DNA from 3 places in the Streptomyces sp. NPDC051776 genome. Region 3 is predicted to be linked to each of the others. Evidence: riboswitches for the same ligand, from Rfam matches in the RefSeq annotation. Region 3 holds a riboswitch; each other region holds the start of a gene.
What was found. Region 3 has a riboswitch for cobalamin ahead of AB0M26_RS27120 (ribonucleoside-diphosphate reductase subunit alpha). Riboswitches for the same ligand answer to the same signal wherever they lie in the genome.

Region 1: another riboswitch for cobalamin. It lies ahead of metE (5-methyltetrahydropteroyltriglutamate--homocysteine S-methyltransferase); the one in region 3 lies ahead of AB0M26_RS27120 (ribonucleoside-diphosphate reductase subunit alpha).
Region 2: another riboswitch for cobalamin. It lies ahead of AB0M26_RS25590 (cobalamin biosynthesis protein); the one in region 3 lies ahead of AB0M26_RS27120 (ribonucleoside-diphosphate reductase subunit alpha).

The regions. Positions count from the first base shown of each region.
Region 1 covers NZ_JBFAYQ010000005.1:226,537-231,429, forward strand. Annotated here, with positions in the region: gene metE (5-methyltetrahydropteroyltriglutamate--homocysteine S-methyltransferase) at 393-2,711, opposite strand; cobalamin riboswitch at 2,856-3,020, opposite strand; gene AB0M26_RS07030 (helical backbone metal receptor) at 3,138-3,863, shown strand; gene AB0M26_RS07035 (TDT family transporter) at 3,790-4,893, opposite strand, start outside.
Region 2 covers NZ_JBFAYQ010000042.1:31,310-36,202, reverse strand. Annotated here, with positions in the region: gene AB0M26_RS25610 (alpha/beta fold hydrolase) at 1-265, opposite strand, end outside; gene AB0M26_RS25605 (class II aldolase/adducin family protein) at 559-1,230, opposite strand; gene AB0M26_RS25600 (inorganic phosphate transporter) at 1,433-2,695, shown strand; gene AB0M26_RS25595 (hypothetical protein) at 2,753-2,992, shown strand; cobalamin riboswitch at 3,157-3,289, shown strand; gene AB0M26_RS25590 (cobalamin biosynthesis protein) at 3,432-4,517, shown strand; gene AB0M26_RS25585 (cobyric acid synthase) at 4,514-4,893, shown strand, end outside.
Region 3 covers NZ_JBFAYQ010000049.1:14,780-19,672, forward strand. Annotated here, with positions in the region: gene AB0M26_RS27110 (carbon starvation CstA family protein) at 1-1,101, shown strand, start outside; gene AB0M26_RS27115 (YbdD/YjiX family protein) at 1,098-1,304, shown strand; cobalamin riboswitch at 1,919-2,048, shown strand; gene AB0M26_RS27120 (ribonucleoside-diphosphate reductase subunit alpha) at 2,191-4,638, shown strand; gene AB0M26_RS27125 (ribonucleotide-diphosphate reductase subunit beta) at 4,638-4,893, shown strand, end outside.

The DNA of each region.
Region 1 (4,893 bases), on a different contig from region 3:
ATCACCTTGGTTTGTCGTTCAACCTTTTGGGCAGGCGCGTATACGACCCGTGCCGGGGGAGTCGGGTCGTGGCCCGACCCCGCGAGGTACGTGTGTCCAGGCCGCAGAACGAGCATCCCGGCCCCGCGAGCCGCGCCGCGTCCGCTCGGTCGGTCCGCCGCCGGATGGACGCTCACCCTGACGTGGTGGCCAGGACGGTCCCCGTCAAGGGCTTTGCCTCGACCGGCAGCACCGGAGCCGCTGCTCTCCTCTTCCCAGCGGCCCGGAGGCTGCCGACGCGGTCCCTCCCGCTCGTCCCCCCGGGGGCGAGCGGGAGGGACGCGCACATCAACTCCCGTGCGGTACCCGGCCGTCAGGTCCCGTCGGGAACCGTGGCACTTGCGGGGCCGGGGTCACACCCCCAGCGATGGCCGTACGCGCTGGGTCGCGGCGGACATGTTCTCCAGCGCCGCTCCCGCCTCCTCCGGCGAGCGGGTCTTGAGCCCGCAGTCGGGGTTGACCCACAGTCGCTCCGGCGGTAGAGCGCCGAGCGCCCGCCGCAGCAGATCCGCGATCTCCTCCACGGACGGGACACGCGGTGAGTGGATGTCGTACACCCCCGGGCCGACCTCGCGCGGATAGTCCGCGTCGGCCAGTTCGCGCGCGATGCCCATCCGGGACCGTGCCGCCTCCAGGCTGATGACGTCGGCGTCCAGTGCCTCGATGGCGCCCAGGATCTCGCCGAACTCCGCGTAGCACATGTGCGTGTGGATCTGGGTGTCCGCACGCACGCCGCCCGTCGCCAGCCGGAAAGCCTCGGTGGCCCACTCCAGATACGCCGGGCGGGCGGCCCGGCGCAGCGGGAGCAGTTCGCGCAGCGCGGGCTCGTCGACCTGCACCACGGCCGTGCCCGCCGCCTCCAGGTCGGCGATCTCGTCGCGCAGGGCGAGGGCCACCTGGCGGGCGGTGTCGGCCAGCGGCTGGTCGTCGCGTACGAAGGACCAGGCGAGCATCGTGACGGGGCCCGTGAGCATCCCCTTGACCGGACGCTCCGTCAGGGACTGGGCGTACCGCGTCCACGTCAGCGTCATGGGCGCGTGGCGGGACACGTCCCCGGCGAGGATCGGCGGACGGACGTAGCGCGTGCCGTAGGACTGTACCCAGCCGTGGCGGGTGGCGAGGAAGCCGCCCAGCTGCTCGGCGAAGTACTGGACCATGTCGTTGCGTTCGGGCTCGCCGTGCACCAGCACGTCCAGCCCCGCCTTCTCCTGGAACGCGACCACGTTCCGGATCTCCCGCTCGATCCGCTCCCGGTACCCGTCCTCGCCGAGGCGGCCGGTCCGCAGGGCGGCACGGGCGGCGCGCAGTTCGGAGGTCTGCGGGAAGGATCCGATCGTGGTCGTTGGCAGCAGAGGCAGGCCGAGCCGGGCGCGCTGGGCGGCCGCCCGCTCCTCGTACGGCTGGGGTCGCCGGGTGTCGGCGCCGGTCACCGCCGCGCAGCGATCCCGGACGGCCGCGTCGCGGGTGAGGGCGGATCCCGCGCGGGAGGCGAGTGCGGCGCGTGAGGCGGCCAGTTGGGGTACGACGGCGTCCCGGCCTTCGCGCAACGCCCTTGCCAGGACGGCCACTTCCGCCGTCTTCTGGCGGGCGAAGGAGAGCCAGCGCGCGACCTGCGGGTCCAGATCGCGCTCGGCGGCCGCGTCCAGCGGCACGTGAAGCAGCGAGCAGGACGGTGACGGGTCGACCCGGCCCGCGAGACCGAGCAGTGTGGCCAGCGTGGAGAGCGCCCGCTCCAGGTCGGCGGCCCAGACGTTGCGGCCGTCGACCACGCCCGCGATCAGGCGGCGGTCCGGCAGACCCCCTATGGCGGCCAGCGCCTCGAGGTTGGACGCGGCGGGTCCGGTGAAGTCCAGGGCCAGCCCTTCGACGGGGGAGTCCGCCAGAACGGGCAGGGCGTCGCCGAGCGCGTCGAAGTACGAGGCGACGAGCACCTTCGGTCGCACCGGCGCTGCGCACAGCTCCCGGTAGGCGCGGGCCGTCGCGCTCAGCACCGCGCCCGGCTGGTCCTGGACGAGCACCGGCTCGTCGAACTGCACCCACTCGGCCCCCGCCTCGCGCAGATCGTCCAGCAGGGAGGCGTACACCGGCAGCAGCCGGTCCAGCAGCGTCAGCGGCTCGAAGCCGGGGGAGGCCTCCGGGGCGGGCTTGGAGAGCAGCAGAAAGCTGATGGGGCCCAGCAGCACCGGCCGGGCGGCGTATCCGGCGTCACGGGCCTCGGTGAACTCGGCCGTCTGCTTGCGGGAGTCGGGGGAGAAGACGGTGTCCTGACTCAATTCCGGTACAAGATAGTGGTAGTTGGTGTCGAACCACTTGGTCATCTCCAGGGGCTGCACATCCGCCGCACCCCGCGCCATGGCGAAGTAGGTGTCCAATTCGCCGAGCCCGGCCGCGCGGTGCCGGGCGGGAACGGCGCCGACCGCCCATGCGGTGTCCAGCACATGGTCGTAGAGCGAGAAGTCCCCCGTGGGGATCTCCTCGATGCCCGACCCGGCCGTCTCGCGCCGAGCGTCGGCGCGCAACTGCGCGGCCGTGCCCAGCAGTTCGCCCTCGGTCACGCGCCCGGCCCAGTAGCCCTCGACGGCCTTCTTCAGCTCCCGGCCGTGCCCCTGGCGGGGATAGCCGTGCAGGGTGGCCCGCCCGTGCGCCGCCCGCGCGGTCTGTATCTCGGTCACGGAACTCTCCTTCGCGAGTTCGACAGACCTCGGGAAGGCGGAGCACGCCGAGAGCGGGGGCGCACATGCGCCGCTGCTCGCTGCCGCCGACCCGCCCTCGAGGTCCCGGATGGCCGCACCCCACCGCGGGGTGCGAGCAGCGGCAGGTCTTCGGACTCGCGGGCAGGCCCGGCGTTCACGTGCTCTTCTGCGCCAGGCACCTACTGGCCGTCGCTTCCCGGACGCTGTGACGGCGTCCAGTGCGTATGACGGCGGTCGTTCCCGCACACCGCTGCGGGGCAGTCCCGGATTCCCACCGGGTTCCCTCTTGCGACGCTCCCGTCCGGCTGACGGGGCGAACCGGCTGCAGGGACAGCGTAACGCCTGGGCCGGGCCGCTCCGCGGCCCGTGTGCCTTCGGGTGTGCACCGTGCGTAGGGTGAGCACCATGCGCGTCGTATCGCTGGTGCCGTCGCTGACCGAGGCCGTGGCCGCCACGGCGCCGGGGCTGCTCGTCGGTGCCACCGCGTGGTGCAGCCACCCCGCCGACCTGGACGTCGTACGGGTCAAGGGCACCAAGAATCCGGACGTGCCCGCGATCACCGGTCTCGCGCCCGACCTCGTCCTCGCCAACGAGGAGGAGAACCGCGAGCCCGACCTGGCCGCGCTGCGTGCGGCGGGGATCGAGGTCCTCGTGACCGAAATCCGCACGCTGGAGCAGGCGTTCGCGGAGCTGGAGCGGATCCTGGTGGGCGGCTGCGGACTGGACAGGCCGCGGTGGCTGGACCAGGCCGAGGCGGCCTGGCGGGATCTGCCCGCACCCGGCTCCCCGACGGCGAGGCGTGCTGTGGTGCCGGTCTGGCGGCGGCCGTGGATGGTGCTCGGCCGGGACACCTTTGCGGGCGATGTGCTCTCCCGCCTCGGCGTCGCCAACCTCTACGCCGGTCACGCGGACCGCTATCCGAAGATCCCGGTCGGCGAACTGCTGGCTGCCGGCCCGGACTTGGTGGTGCTGCCCGACGAGCCCTACGTCTTCACGCCCGACGACGGCCCCGAGGCGTTTCCCGGGCTGCCGTGCGCGCTCGTCAGCGGCCGCCATCTCACCTGGTACGGGCCGTCATTGGCGCAGGCCCCGGCCGTGCTCGCCGCGGCGCTGCGAGCAGCTCACCCCTGAGGACGCCCCGGACCGTACGGAATCCCGCCACGCCCCAGGCCGCGACCAGGAGTACGAACAGCGCGACCGCCAGCCATCCGTAGGCCACGAGCCCGGTGTGCCGGGCCAGGACCGCGGAGCCGGTGACGCAGGTGCCGACGGGGAAGGTGCATGCCCACCAGGTCATGCCGAACGGCATTCCGCGCCGCACCGCCCGTGCGGTCAGGGCGGCGGCGACAGCCAGCCAGAGCAGTGCGAACCCCAGTACCGGAACGCCGTAGAGCACCCCGAACGCGCTCAGCGCCCCGGCGTACGGGGCCGCCACCGCGCCGGGTGCCGCGTCCGCGAGCCGGCCGGTGGCGGTGACCGACTGGCCCAGCGGCCCCAGGACCAGGAACAGCGACGGGGTCAGGGCGAGCGGCAGTGGCCCGTCGTGGACGAGCCGGGCGAACACCAGCGGAAGGATCAGCAGCGTGGCGAGCAGGCTCATCCCGAAGAGCGAGAGACAGCCCAGCAGCAGCGCTTCTCGCGCCTGTCCCGGCGGCAGGTGCGGTACGAGCTGCGGGCCGAGCGCCGCGGGCACCATGGGCGCGACGACGGGCAGCAGCCACACGGGGGTGGCCGATCCCGGGCCGGTCCGGTGACGGGTGATCATCAGGTACGGGATTGCGGTCGCGACCACCAGGCCGGTCGCGGTGCCCGCGGCGAAGAGAACGGCAGCCGTCACGAGGGCGGCCCCACCGCCGATGACGTCCCCTCCGACGCCGAGCGTCGCGGCGCCCAGCGCGGGGAACGCCATGGCGGGGCAGCCGTAGAACGGCGCCACCGCGGGGTCGAGGAGCCTGTCGCGGACCCGGCCGGGGTGCCGTATCCACTGTGCGGCGCTCGCGGACAGCAGCCCGAGGAGCAACAGCGCGGTCACCGCCCATACGACGGTGGCGGCGGCCCTCAGCCACGGCTGCACGGCCGGTCCGAGCGGCAGTCCGGCCGCGGTGGTGGCCACGACGGCGGTGCCCATGACCGTGGCGTACCAGTTGGGGCCCAGCTCGCG
Region 2 (4,893 bases), on a different contig from region 3:
CGGACTCCACGACCGGTCCGACGACGGCGTGGGCCCGGCCCCCGGTCAGCCCGTACGTCCCCGGCCGCAGTGAGGCCAGACTGCGCGTCAGGGTGACCTGGTCGGCGTCCGCGGCATGCACGGTGAGGGGCGGGTCGGCGGGCAACGGGCGGGTGCGCGCCGGTTTGAGGGCAGCGTCACACGCGTACCGTCCGGCCGCCACAGCGGCGGCTCCGGCACCGAGCACGGTGGTGGCGGTCGCGGCCGCCGCTGAACGCAGGCGCATCCGTCCCAGTGTGGTCGGCCGTGGGACGGGCGGCCAGCGGGATGACACCGTCCGGGAGCGGCGGGACGCGGGGTCCCCGGCGGTCGGGACCGGGGTCGGGACGGGCGCAGGGCCCCGGCGGCGGCGGAAGGGGTGGAGGCGGCGAAGGCGGCGGAAAAGGACCCGGCGAAGGAAGGGGGCGGCGGAGCCCCGGAGAACGCCCGGAGCGGCACAGGGGACCGGGTTCGGAGCCGACGGGACTGCACTCCCCTGCCGGAACGCCCGGCGGCGGCGACCGGCGCGGCCGCCGCCGCTCAGCTTCCGCCGGAGGGCTGGCCGTAACCGCGGAGCTTCCTCCCCGCCTCGGCCAGCCGCTCCGGCGACAGCAGGCTGGGCTCACGGCCCGGCACGCCGTTCGCGGCGAGCCAGACCCTGCACATCCATTCCAGGTTCGTCGTGCGGTCGTACGCCTCGTCGAGGCTCGCCCCATACGCCACGGTGCCGTGGTTCTGCAACAGGCAGGCGCTGCGGCCGCGGAGGGCGGACAGCATGTTCTCGGCCAATTCTTCGCTGCCGTAGAGCGCGTAGGGGGCGACGCGCACCGGTCCTCCGAGGGTGGCCGTCAAGTAGTGGATGGGCGGCAGCTCGGGGACGAGCGTGGAGACGGCCGTGGCGTGGACCGCGTGGGTATGGACGACGGCCTCGGCGGCGGTGGTGCGGTAGACGGCGAGGTGCATGGGCAGTTCGCTGGTGGGCTCCAGATCGCCGAGGATCCGGTGCCCGGAGAGATCGACGGCGACGGCGTCATGGGCGGCCAGCCGTTCGTACGGCACTCCTGTCGGGGTGACGAGCACCATGTCCCCGACCCGTACGGAGACGTTGCCGGAGGTGCCGACCACCAGGCCGTCGGCGACGGTGCGGCGGGCCGTGGCGACCAGGTCGGCCCAGGCCTCGTTCACCGGTGTCGGCCGTTCCAGCGATTCCATGCGTTCACCTCGATGTCAGTGATCTGTTTCGCAGAACTGGGCGAGACGGCCGTCACCAGGGAGGCCGAATCTCCGCACATTCGGCCGAGAACTGCCCACCGGAGTACAGCAGCACCCCAACGCCGCGTTCAGTTCATCTTCCGTTCACTCACCATCCCTACGGTCACCGTGCCACTGACCATCGAGCTGATTGCCTGGGTGAATGGAACACATCACGCTTCTCATCGGGATCGTGATCATCACGGCCTTGGTGTTCGACTTTACGAACGGCTTCCACGACACCGCCAACGCCATGGCCACCACCATCTCCACCGGGGCGATGAAGCCCAGGACAGCGGTGGCGATGTCGGCGGCCCTGAACCTCGTCGGCGCCTTCCTCTCGGTCGAGGTCGCGGCGACGATCTCCAAAGGCATCATCGACGAATCCGGCATTCAGCCCGAAGTGATCTTCGCGGGCCTGGTGGGTGCCATCGTCTGGAATCTGCTGACCTGGCTCGCCGGGCTCCCGTCGAGTTCATCGCACGCCCTCTTCGGCGGCCTGATCGGGGCGACCGTGGCCTCCGTCGGCTTCGGCGCCGTCCACGCCGACGAGGTCGTCATGAAGGTCCTCATCCCGGCCGTCGCCGCGCCGGTCGTCGCAGGCCTCGCCACACTGCTGGCCACTCGCCTCACCTATCGCGCGGCCCGCAAGGCCGACCCCGACGGCACTGCCAAGGGCTACCGCGCCGGCCAGATCGCCTCGGCCGCGCTCGTCTCCCTGGCCCACGGCACGAACGACGCGCAGAAGACCATGGGTGTGATGACCCTGGCGCTGATCACCGGCGGCGCGCTCGCCCCGGACGCCGACCCGCCGATGTGGGTCATCGTCTCGGCCGGACTCGCCATCGCCCTCGGCACGTACCTGGGCGGCTGGCGGATCATCCGCACCATGGGCAAGGGCCTGACCGACATTCAGCCGCCGCAGGGCTTCGCCGCCCAGACCGGCGCCGCCGTCACCATCCTGGCCTCCTCCCACCTCGGCTTCGCCCTCTCCACCACCCAGGTCTGCTCCGGTGCGGTCATGGGTTCCGGCCTCGGCCGGAAGGGCGGCGTGGTGCGCTGGTCCACGGCCGGCCGGATGTTCCTCGCGTGGGGCCTGACCCTCCCGGCCGCAGGCGTGGTCGGCGGAGCGGCGGCGCTGCTCGCCGAGCGCGGCACCGCCGGGGTCACCGCCGTGGCCGTACTGGCGCTCCTCGCCTGTACAGCGATCTGGGTCGCCTCCCGGCGCCGGCCGGTCGACCACACCAACGTCAACGACAACGAGATCCCCGAGGAGCCGGTCGGGGTCATCACCGCAGCCATCCGGTCCGTCGCCCCGCCGCCGCTGCGCGGTCCTGGCTCGGGCGCAGCGGAGCAGCCGGAGACCGGTGAGGGCGCCAAGGTCGCCGAGCCCCGGTCGTCCAGCGGCTCCAAGGTATCGGTCTGAGTGCCGGCCCGGGCCGGCACGTGAGTCGACAGCAGTAAGCAAGAAGGAAGCAACCGCATGGACATCGACTGGACAGCACTCGGCCAGGTCTTCGGCGTCAGCCTGCTGGTCACCGTCAGCATCGTGGGCCTGTTCACGTTCGGCATCGTCGGCAGTTCCCGGAAGGCCGAGACGCAGCCGGACGGCACGGTCGCGGCGACCGGGTCGCCGAGCCTGCCGGCGCGGATCGGCGCGTACGCCTGCTACGGGCTGTGCGCGGCCGCCGTCGCCTACGGCCTGTATCTGATCGTCGCCTGACGACCCGTCCGCCGCACGCGGCGGCACACCGGTCACTCCCGCGGCCCGGGAACGGCACTGCCGTTCCCGGGCCGCGCTCGTGTGGCGGTCATCTCGCAGGTCATGCGCAAGTTGACGGGTGTTCGCGGGCCGTGGTGGACTGCCAGAGCCAAACGGCGGCAGGGGAGGAAGCCGGTGCGAATCCGGCGCGGTCCCGCCACTGTCACCGGGGAGCGCTCCCCCACCCCAGAAGTCACGGCCCGCAGCGGCGGGTTGGAAGGCCCAGGGGAAGCGCCGATCCGGGGAGCCAGGAGACTCCCACCGCCGGTCACGTCGAGCCAGGGCGCGGACCCTGAGTGAGGACATGTCGCCATGCCCGGCCGCCGTCGTACGTCCAGAGCCCCTGTGCCGTGTTCCCGCAGCGCCCGTTCCCTCAAAGGCACGACGGCGTTCTGATCCGATGCGTGCCGAACACGCCTCCTTCGCGTACGGCGCCGCACTGGGCTTCGCCGCCGACCTGATCGCCGGCGACCCCCGGCGCGCCCATCCCGTAGCCGCCTTCGGGCGCGCCGCGTCCGCCGCCGAACGCCGCCTGTGGCGCGACCACCGCGGACACGGCGCCCTGTACGCGGCGGTGTGCGCGGGCGGTGCCGCCGCCGCGGCGGCCGGGCTGTCCCGTGCCGTGCGCCGCTCCCCCGCCGCGGCCGCCGCCCTGACCGCTGCCGCGACCTGGTCGGTTTTGGGCGGCACCTCGCTCCGCCGTGAGGCGCGGGCCGTCGGCGCTGCCCTGGCGGCGGGCGACATGGAGGCGGCCCGCGAGCGGCTGCCGCATCTGTGCGGCCGGGACCCACAGGCCCTGGACGAGCGGCAGATTGCGCGGGCCGTCGTGGAGTCGGTCGCCGAGAACACCTCGGACGCCGTCGTGGGCGCCCTCGTATGGGGGGCCGCCGCGGGCGTTCCGGGCCTCGTGGGCTTCCGGGCGGTCAACACCCTTGATGCGATGGTCGGCCACAAGTCGCCCCGTCATGTGCGGTTCGGCTGGGCCTCGGCCCGCCTCGACGACGTCGTGGGCTTCCCCGGCTCGCGGCTCACCGCGGCCCTTGCGGCCCTGGCGGGTCCGGATCCGCGCGGCGCCCTGCGCGTCCTGCGCCGCGACGCCCGCAGGCATCCGAGCCCCAACGCGGGGCCGGTGGAGGCCGCGTTCGCCGGGGCGCTGGGCGTTCGGCTCGGCGGAACCCTGGCGTACGGCGGGCATGTGGAGCACCGGCCCGTGCTGGGCGAGGGCAACCGCCCCGTGTCCGTGGGCGATATCGAGCGGGCCGTACGGCTCTCCCGGCGCGTGAACGTCCTCGCGCTCGTGGCGTGCGCGGGCGCGCGCCTGGCGTGGGGGGCGCTGTGCGCGCCGGACGACCGATCGGGGCGTGCGGTGGGTACGGCACGTACGGTGTCGCACCGCGGCCCCTGGACGGGCCGGCGAGGGCGGCCGGACGGGGCCGGGCGGCGCGGCGTACGGGGCACCGTGGCCACGGGGAAGGGATCGGTATGACGCGAGCACGGGGCGGGGGCCTGCTGGTCGCAGGGACGACATCGGACGCGGGCAAGAGCGTCGTCACGGCGGGCATCTGCAGGTGGCTGGCTCGCAAGGGCGTGTCCGTCGCGCCCTTCAAGGCACAGAACATGTCCCTGAACTCCTTTGTGACACGCCAGGGGGCGGAGATCGGGCGCGCCCAGGCGATGCAGGCCGCGGCCGCCCGCATCGAACCGACGGCCCTCATGAACCCCGTCCTCCTCAAACCGGGCAGCGATCGCAGCAGCCAAGTCGTCCTGCTGGGCAGGCCGGTGGGCGAGATGACCGCCAGCCGCTACCACGGAGGGCGCCAGGAGGAGCTGCTGGGAACGGTGGTGGCATGCCTGGAGGAGCT
Region 3 (4,893 bases):
CAGATCCGCATGGTCGGCTACGGCGCCATGCTGACCGAGTCCTTCGTCGCCGTGATGGCGATGATCACCGCCTGCATCATCGACCCGGGCCTGTTCTTCGCGGTCAACTCCCCTGCGGGCGTGCTCGGTTCGACGGTCGAGTCCGCCTCGCAGGCCGTGGCCGGCCTCGGATTCACCATCTCGCCCGACGAACTCGCCGCCGCCGCCAAGTCGGTGGACGAGGCGAGCCTGCTGTCCCGTACGGGTGGCGCTCCGACGTTCGCCCTCGGTATGTCGGAGATCTTCTCCTCGGTCGTGGGCGGCGCGGGTCTCAAAGCGTTCTGGTACCACTTCGCGATCATGTTCGAGGCACTGTTCATCCTCACCACGGTGGACGCGGGGACCCGGGTGGGGCGCTTCATGCTCCAGGACATGCTGGGCAACGTCTACAAGCCCTTCCGGCAGGTGAGCTGGAAGCCGGGTGTCTGGTTCGCCAGCGCGGTCGTCGTCGGCGGCTGGGGCTACTTCCTGTGGGTCGGCGTCCACGACCCGCTGGGCGGCATCAACCAGCTCTTCCCGCTGTTCGGCATCGCCAACCAGCTCCTCGCCGCGGTCGCCCTGGCCGTCTGCACCACACTGCTGATCAAGTCCGGGCGACTCAAGTGGGCCTGGGTGACGGCGGTTCCGCTGGCCTGGGACGCGGCCGTGACACTCACGGCGAGCTGGCAGAAGGTCTTCTCCGAGGACCCGAAGATCGGCTTCTTCAAGCAGGTGAGCGTCAATCAGGACGCCATCGACGCGGGCAAGGTCCTGCCGCCCGCCAAGAACATGGACGACATGCACACCATCGTCACCAACGCCACGGTCGACGGTGTGCTCGCCGCCCTGTTCGCGCTGCTCATCATCGCGGTGATCGCCGACGCGGCCCGGGTGTGCTTCAAGGCGATCCGCGATCCGCAGAGCGCGCAGCTCCAGGAGGTGCCGTACGAGGAGTCCAGGATCGTCGCTCCCGCAGGCCTGTTCGCCACCAAGGAGGAGAAGGCGGAGCTGGTCGCGGCCGGCGTCGGAGCCGGGGCCGGCGAGGCGGAGGACAGCGGCCGGACGGCGGAGCCCCGGCCATGAGCACGGCGGCCGGCATCCGCAGGGCGGCATCGAGGATCCGCTGGTTCTGGCGCGAGGCATCGGGCGAGGCCACGTACGACCGGTACGTCGCCCACGCGCGGGCCCACGATCCGGAGGCGGAGGTGCTCAGCCGCAGGGAGTTCGAGCGGCAGCGGACCGACGCGCGCGAGGGCGACCCCAGAAACGGCTTCCGCTGCTGCTGAGGCACGACTGACCGGCGGTGGCGCCGGGGTACGGGCCGTCGCCCCCTTCACTCGGGGGCGGCGGCCCGCTGCCGTGCCCGCCACCGTGAGGTGCGGCGGTCGGCACGCGGCATGCGCGGGCCTCGGTGAGGGACGTGGCGGCCACGGTGCGCGCGGGTCGGGCGCGTGGTACGGGGGCCGGTGCGTGGTCCGGCACGAGACGGCCGGGCGCGTGGTCCGGGGGCCGCTGCGTAGTCCGGCGCGAGACGGCCGGGCGCGTGGTCCGGGGGCCAGCGCGTAGTCCGGCGCGAGACGGCCGGGCGCGTGGTACGGGGGCCAGCGCGTAGTCCGGCGCGAGACGGCCGGGCGCATGGTCCGGCGCGGGGCGCGAAGTCTCGTGGCGCGCCGCGGAATTGCGCACACCCCTGAAGTGAGAAGTGTCACCGCCCTCCTCCACACTTCCTGAGGCCCCCTCCGGGCACCCGGATCCGGCCAGCGCCGCGGCACGTCCGTGAAGGGCCACGGGCGCCTCCAGGCCCGGATCCAGGGCTCCGGGGCCCCTGCTCAACCCGCCCAGCACCGCGATCCTTTGAGCACATGACACAACATGTGGGGGTGCATGCGCACGGCGCCACTAGATGTATGCTCGTCCCCGTTGCCGCAGCAGGGGAATCCGGTGGGAATCCGGAACTGTCCCGCAACGGTCTGGATATGCGCATGTGCGCCTTCCGAGTCCGAAAACCTGCCGGCAGCGCCCGGCTCGACCGAACCGGGCCACGACACGTCCGGGCCTCGTGGGTTGGGCCTGCGGGACGAGCGCTGTGCTGCGCCCTGACGGGGGGTGGGTTCGCGCGCGCCCGTGGGCACACCGTTCCTCGCGGCCCCCAGCCGAGCGAGGGAGAACCACGTGACCGTCGCGCCCGCAGATCCCGCGTCACGCGAGTCCGTACCGGAGCCCGCCACCGTCGCGGAGACCACCGCGCCCGTCGACCGCGGTACGTCCGTGGACAGCGCCGACGCCCTCGGCGCCGCGCTGCTGCGCACCCTGACCGAGCTCACCGCAGACCTGCCCGCGACCGACGCCCACCGGGTCGCTGCCGCCGCCCTGCGGGGCCGTCACGCGGGCTCCGGCGAGGCGGAGTTGCGGGAGCTGGCCACCGAGGCGGCCGCCGGTCTGATCTCCGAGGACCCCGAGTACTCCCGGCTCGCCGCCCGCCTGCTCACCCGGGCCATCGCGGAGGAGGCCGCGGGCCAGGGCGCTCGCTCCTTCTCCGCCTCGGTCGCAACCGGCCACCGCGAGGGCCTGATCGCCGACGGGACCGCGGAGTTCGTACGCGCCCACGCCGCCCGCCTCGACGCCTTGGTGGATGCCGCGCTCGCGGGCGGCGCCGACGACCGGTTCGGCTACTTCGGACTGCGCACCCTGCACAGCCGCTACCTGTTGCGCCACCCCCTGACCCGTCAGGTCATCGAGACCCCGCAGCACTTCATGCTGCGCGTGGCCTGCGGGCTGGCGGAGGACGGCTCCGAGCGCGCGATCGGCGAAGTGGCCGCGCTCTACGGCCTGATGAGCCGGCTGGACTACCTCCCCAGCTCGCCCACGCTGTTCAACTCCGGCACCCGTCACCCGCAGATGTCCTCCTGCTATCTGCTGGACTCCCCGCTGGACGAGCTCGACTCGATCTACGACCGCTACCACCAGGTCGCCCGGCTCTCCAAGCACGCGGGCGGCATCGGGCTGCCGTACAGCCGTATCCGCTCCCGGGGCTCGCTGATCCGGGGCACCAACGGGCACTCCAACGGCATCGTGCCGTTCCTGCGCACCCTCGACGCCTCCGTGGCCGCGGTCAACCAGGGCGGCCGGCGCAAGGGCGCGGCCTGTGTCTACCTGGAGACCTGGCACGCGGACATCGAGGAGTTCCTCGAACTGCGCGACAACACCGGCGAGGACGCCCGCCGTACCCACAACCTCAACCTGGCGCACTGGATCCCGGACGAGTTCATGCGTCGCGTCGAGGCGGACCGGCCATGGTCGCTGTTCTCGCCCTCCGAGGTGCCGGAGCTGGTCGATCTGTGGGGCGAGGAGTTCGATGCCGCCTACCGCAAGGCCGAGTCCGAGGGCCGCTACGCCAAGCAGCTCCCCGCCCGCCAGATCTACTCCCGGATGATGCGCACCCTCGCGCAGACCGGCAACGGCTGGATGACGTTCAAGGACGCCGCCAACCGCACCGCCAACCAGACCGCCGAGCCCGGCCGCGTCGTCCACTCCTCCAACCTCTGCACCGAGATCCTGGAGGTGACGGACGACGGGGAGACCGCCGTCTGCAACCTCGGCTCGGTCAACCTCGCCGCCCACCTGGGCGAGGACGGCTCGATGGACTGGGAGCGGCTGGACGCCACTGTCCGTACCGCCGTGACCTTCCTCGACCGGGTCGTTGACATCAACTTCTACCCCACCCAGCAGGCCGCGACCTCCAACCAGCGCTGGCGACCGGTGGGCCTGGGCATGATGGGCCTGCAGGACGTCTTCTTCCGGATGGGCCTGCCCTTCGACTCCCCCGAGGCCGCCGGGCTTTCCACCCGGATCGCCGAACGCATCATGCTGGCCGCGTACGAGGCGTCGTGCGACCTCGCCGAGCGCCACGGCCCGCACCCGGCCTGGTCCTCCACCCGCGCCGCCCGTGGCGTCCTGCACCCCGACCACTTCGGCGTGGAGGCGCAGTGGGACGAGCGGTGGGAGGCGCTGCGCGCCCGCATCTCCCGTACGGGGATGCGCAATTCGCTGCTCCTGGCCATCGCCCCGACGGCCACGATCGCCTCGATCGCCGGCGTGTACGAGTGCATCGAGCCCCAGGTGTCGAACCTCTTCAAACGCGAGACGCTCTCCGGTGAGTTCCTCCAGGTCAACTCCTACCTGGTTGACGAGCTCAAGCGGCTCGGCGTGTGGGACGGCCGGACCCGCGAGGCGCTGCGCGAGTCCAACGGCTCGGTGCAGGACCTCGCGTGGATCCCGGCGGACGTACGCCGCCTGTACCGGACCGCGTGGGAGATCCCGCAGCGGGCGCTGATCGACATGGCCGCAGCCCGTACGCCGTACCTCGACCAGAGCCAGTCGCTGAACCTCTTCATGGCTTCCCCCACCATCGGCAAGCTCAGCTCGATGTACGCCTACGCGTGGAAGAAGGGCCTGAAGACGACGTACTACCTCCGGTCCCGTCCGGCGACGCGGATCGCCCAGTCCGCGCGCGCCGCCACGGCGACGAGCGCCCCCATCCCGACTCAGCAGAGCGCCGCCGCCGACGAGGCCGTCGCTTGCTCCCTGGAAAACCCCGAGTCCTGCGAGGCCTGCCAGTAATGACCACCCCGACCGACACGAACACCCCGCGGGGGAAGAACCTCCTCGACCCGGGCTTCGAACTGACGCTGCGCCCGATGCGCTACCCGGACTTCTACGAGCGCTACCGGGACGCCATCAAGAACACCTGGACCGTGGAGGAGGTCGACCTCCACTCCGACGTGACCGACCTCGCCAAGCTCTCGCCGGGCGAGCAGCACATGATCGGCCGCCTGGTCGCCTTCTTCGCGACCGGCGACTCGATCGTGGCCAACA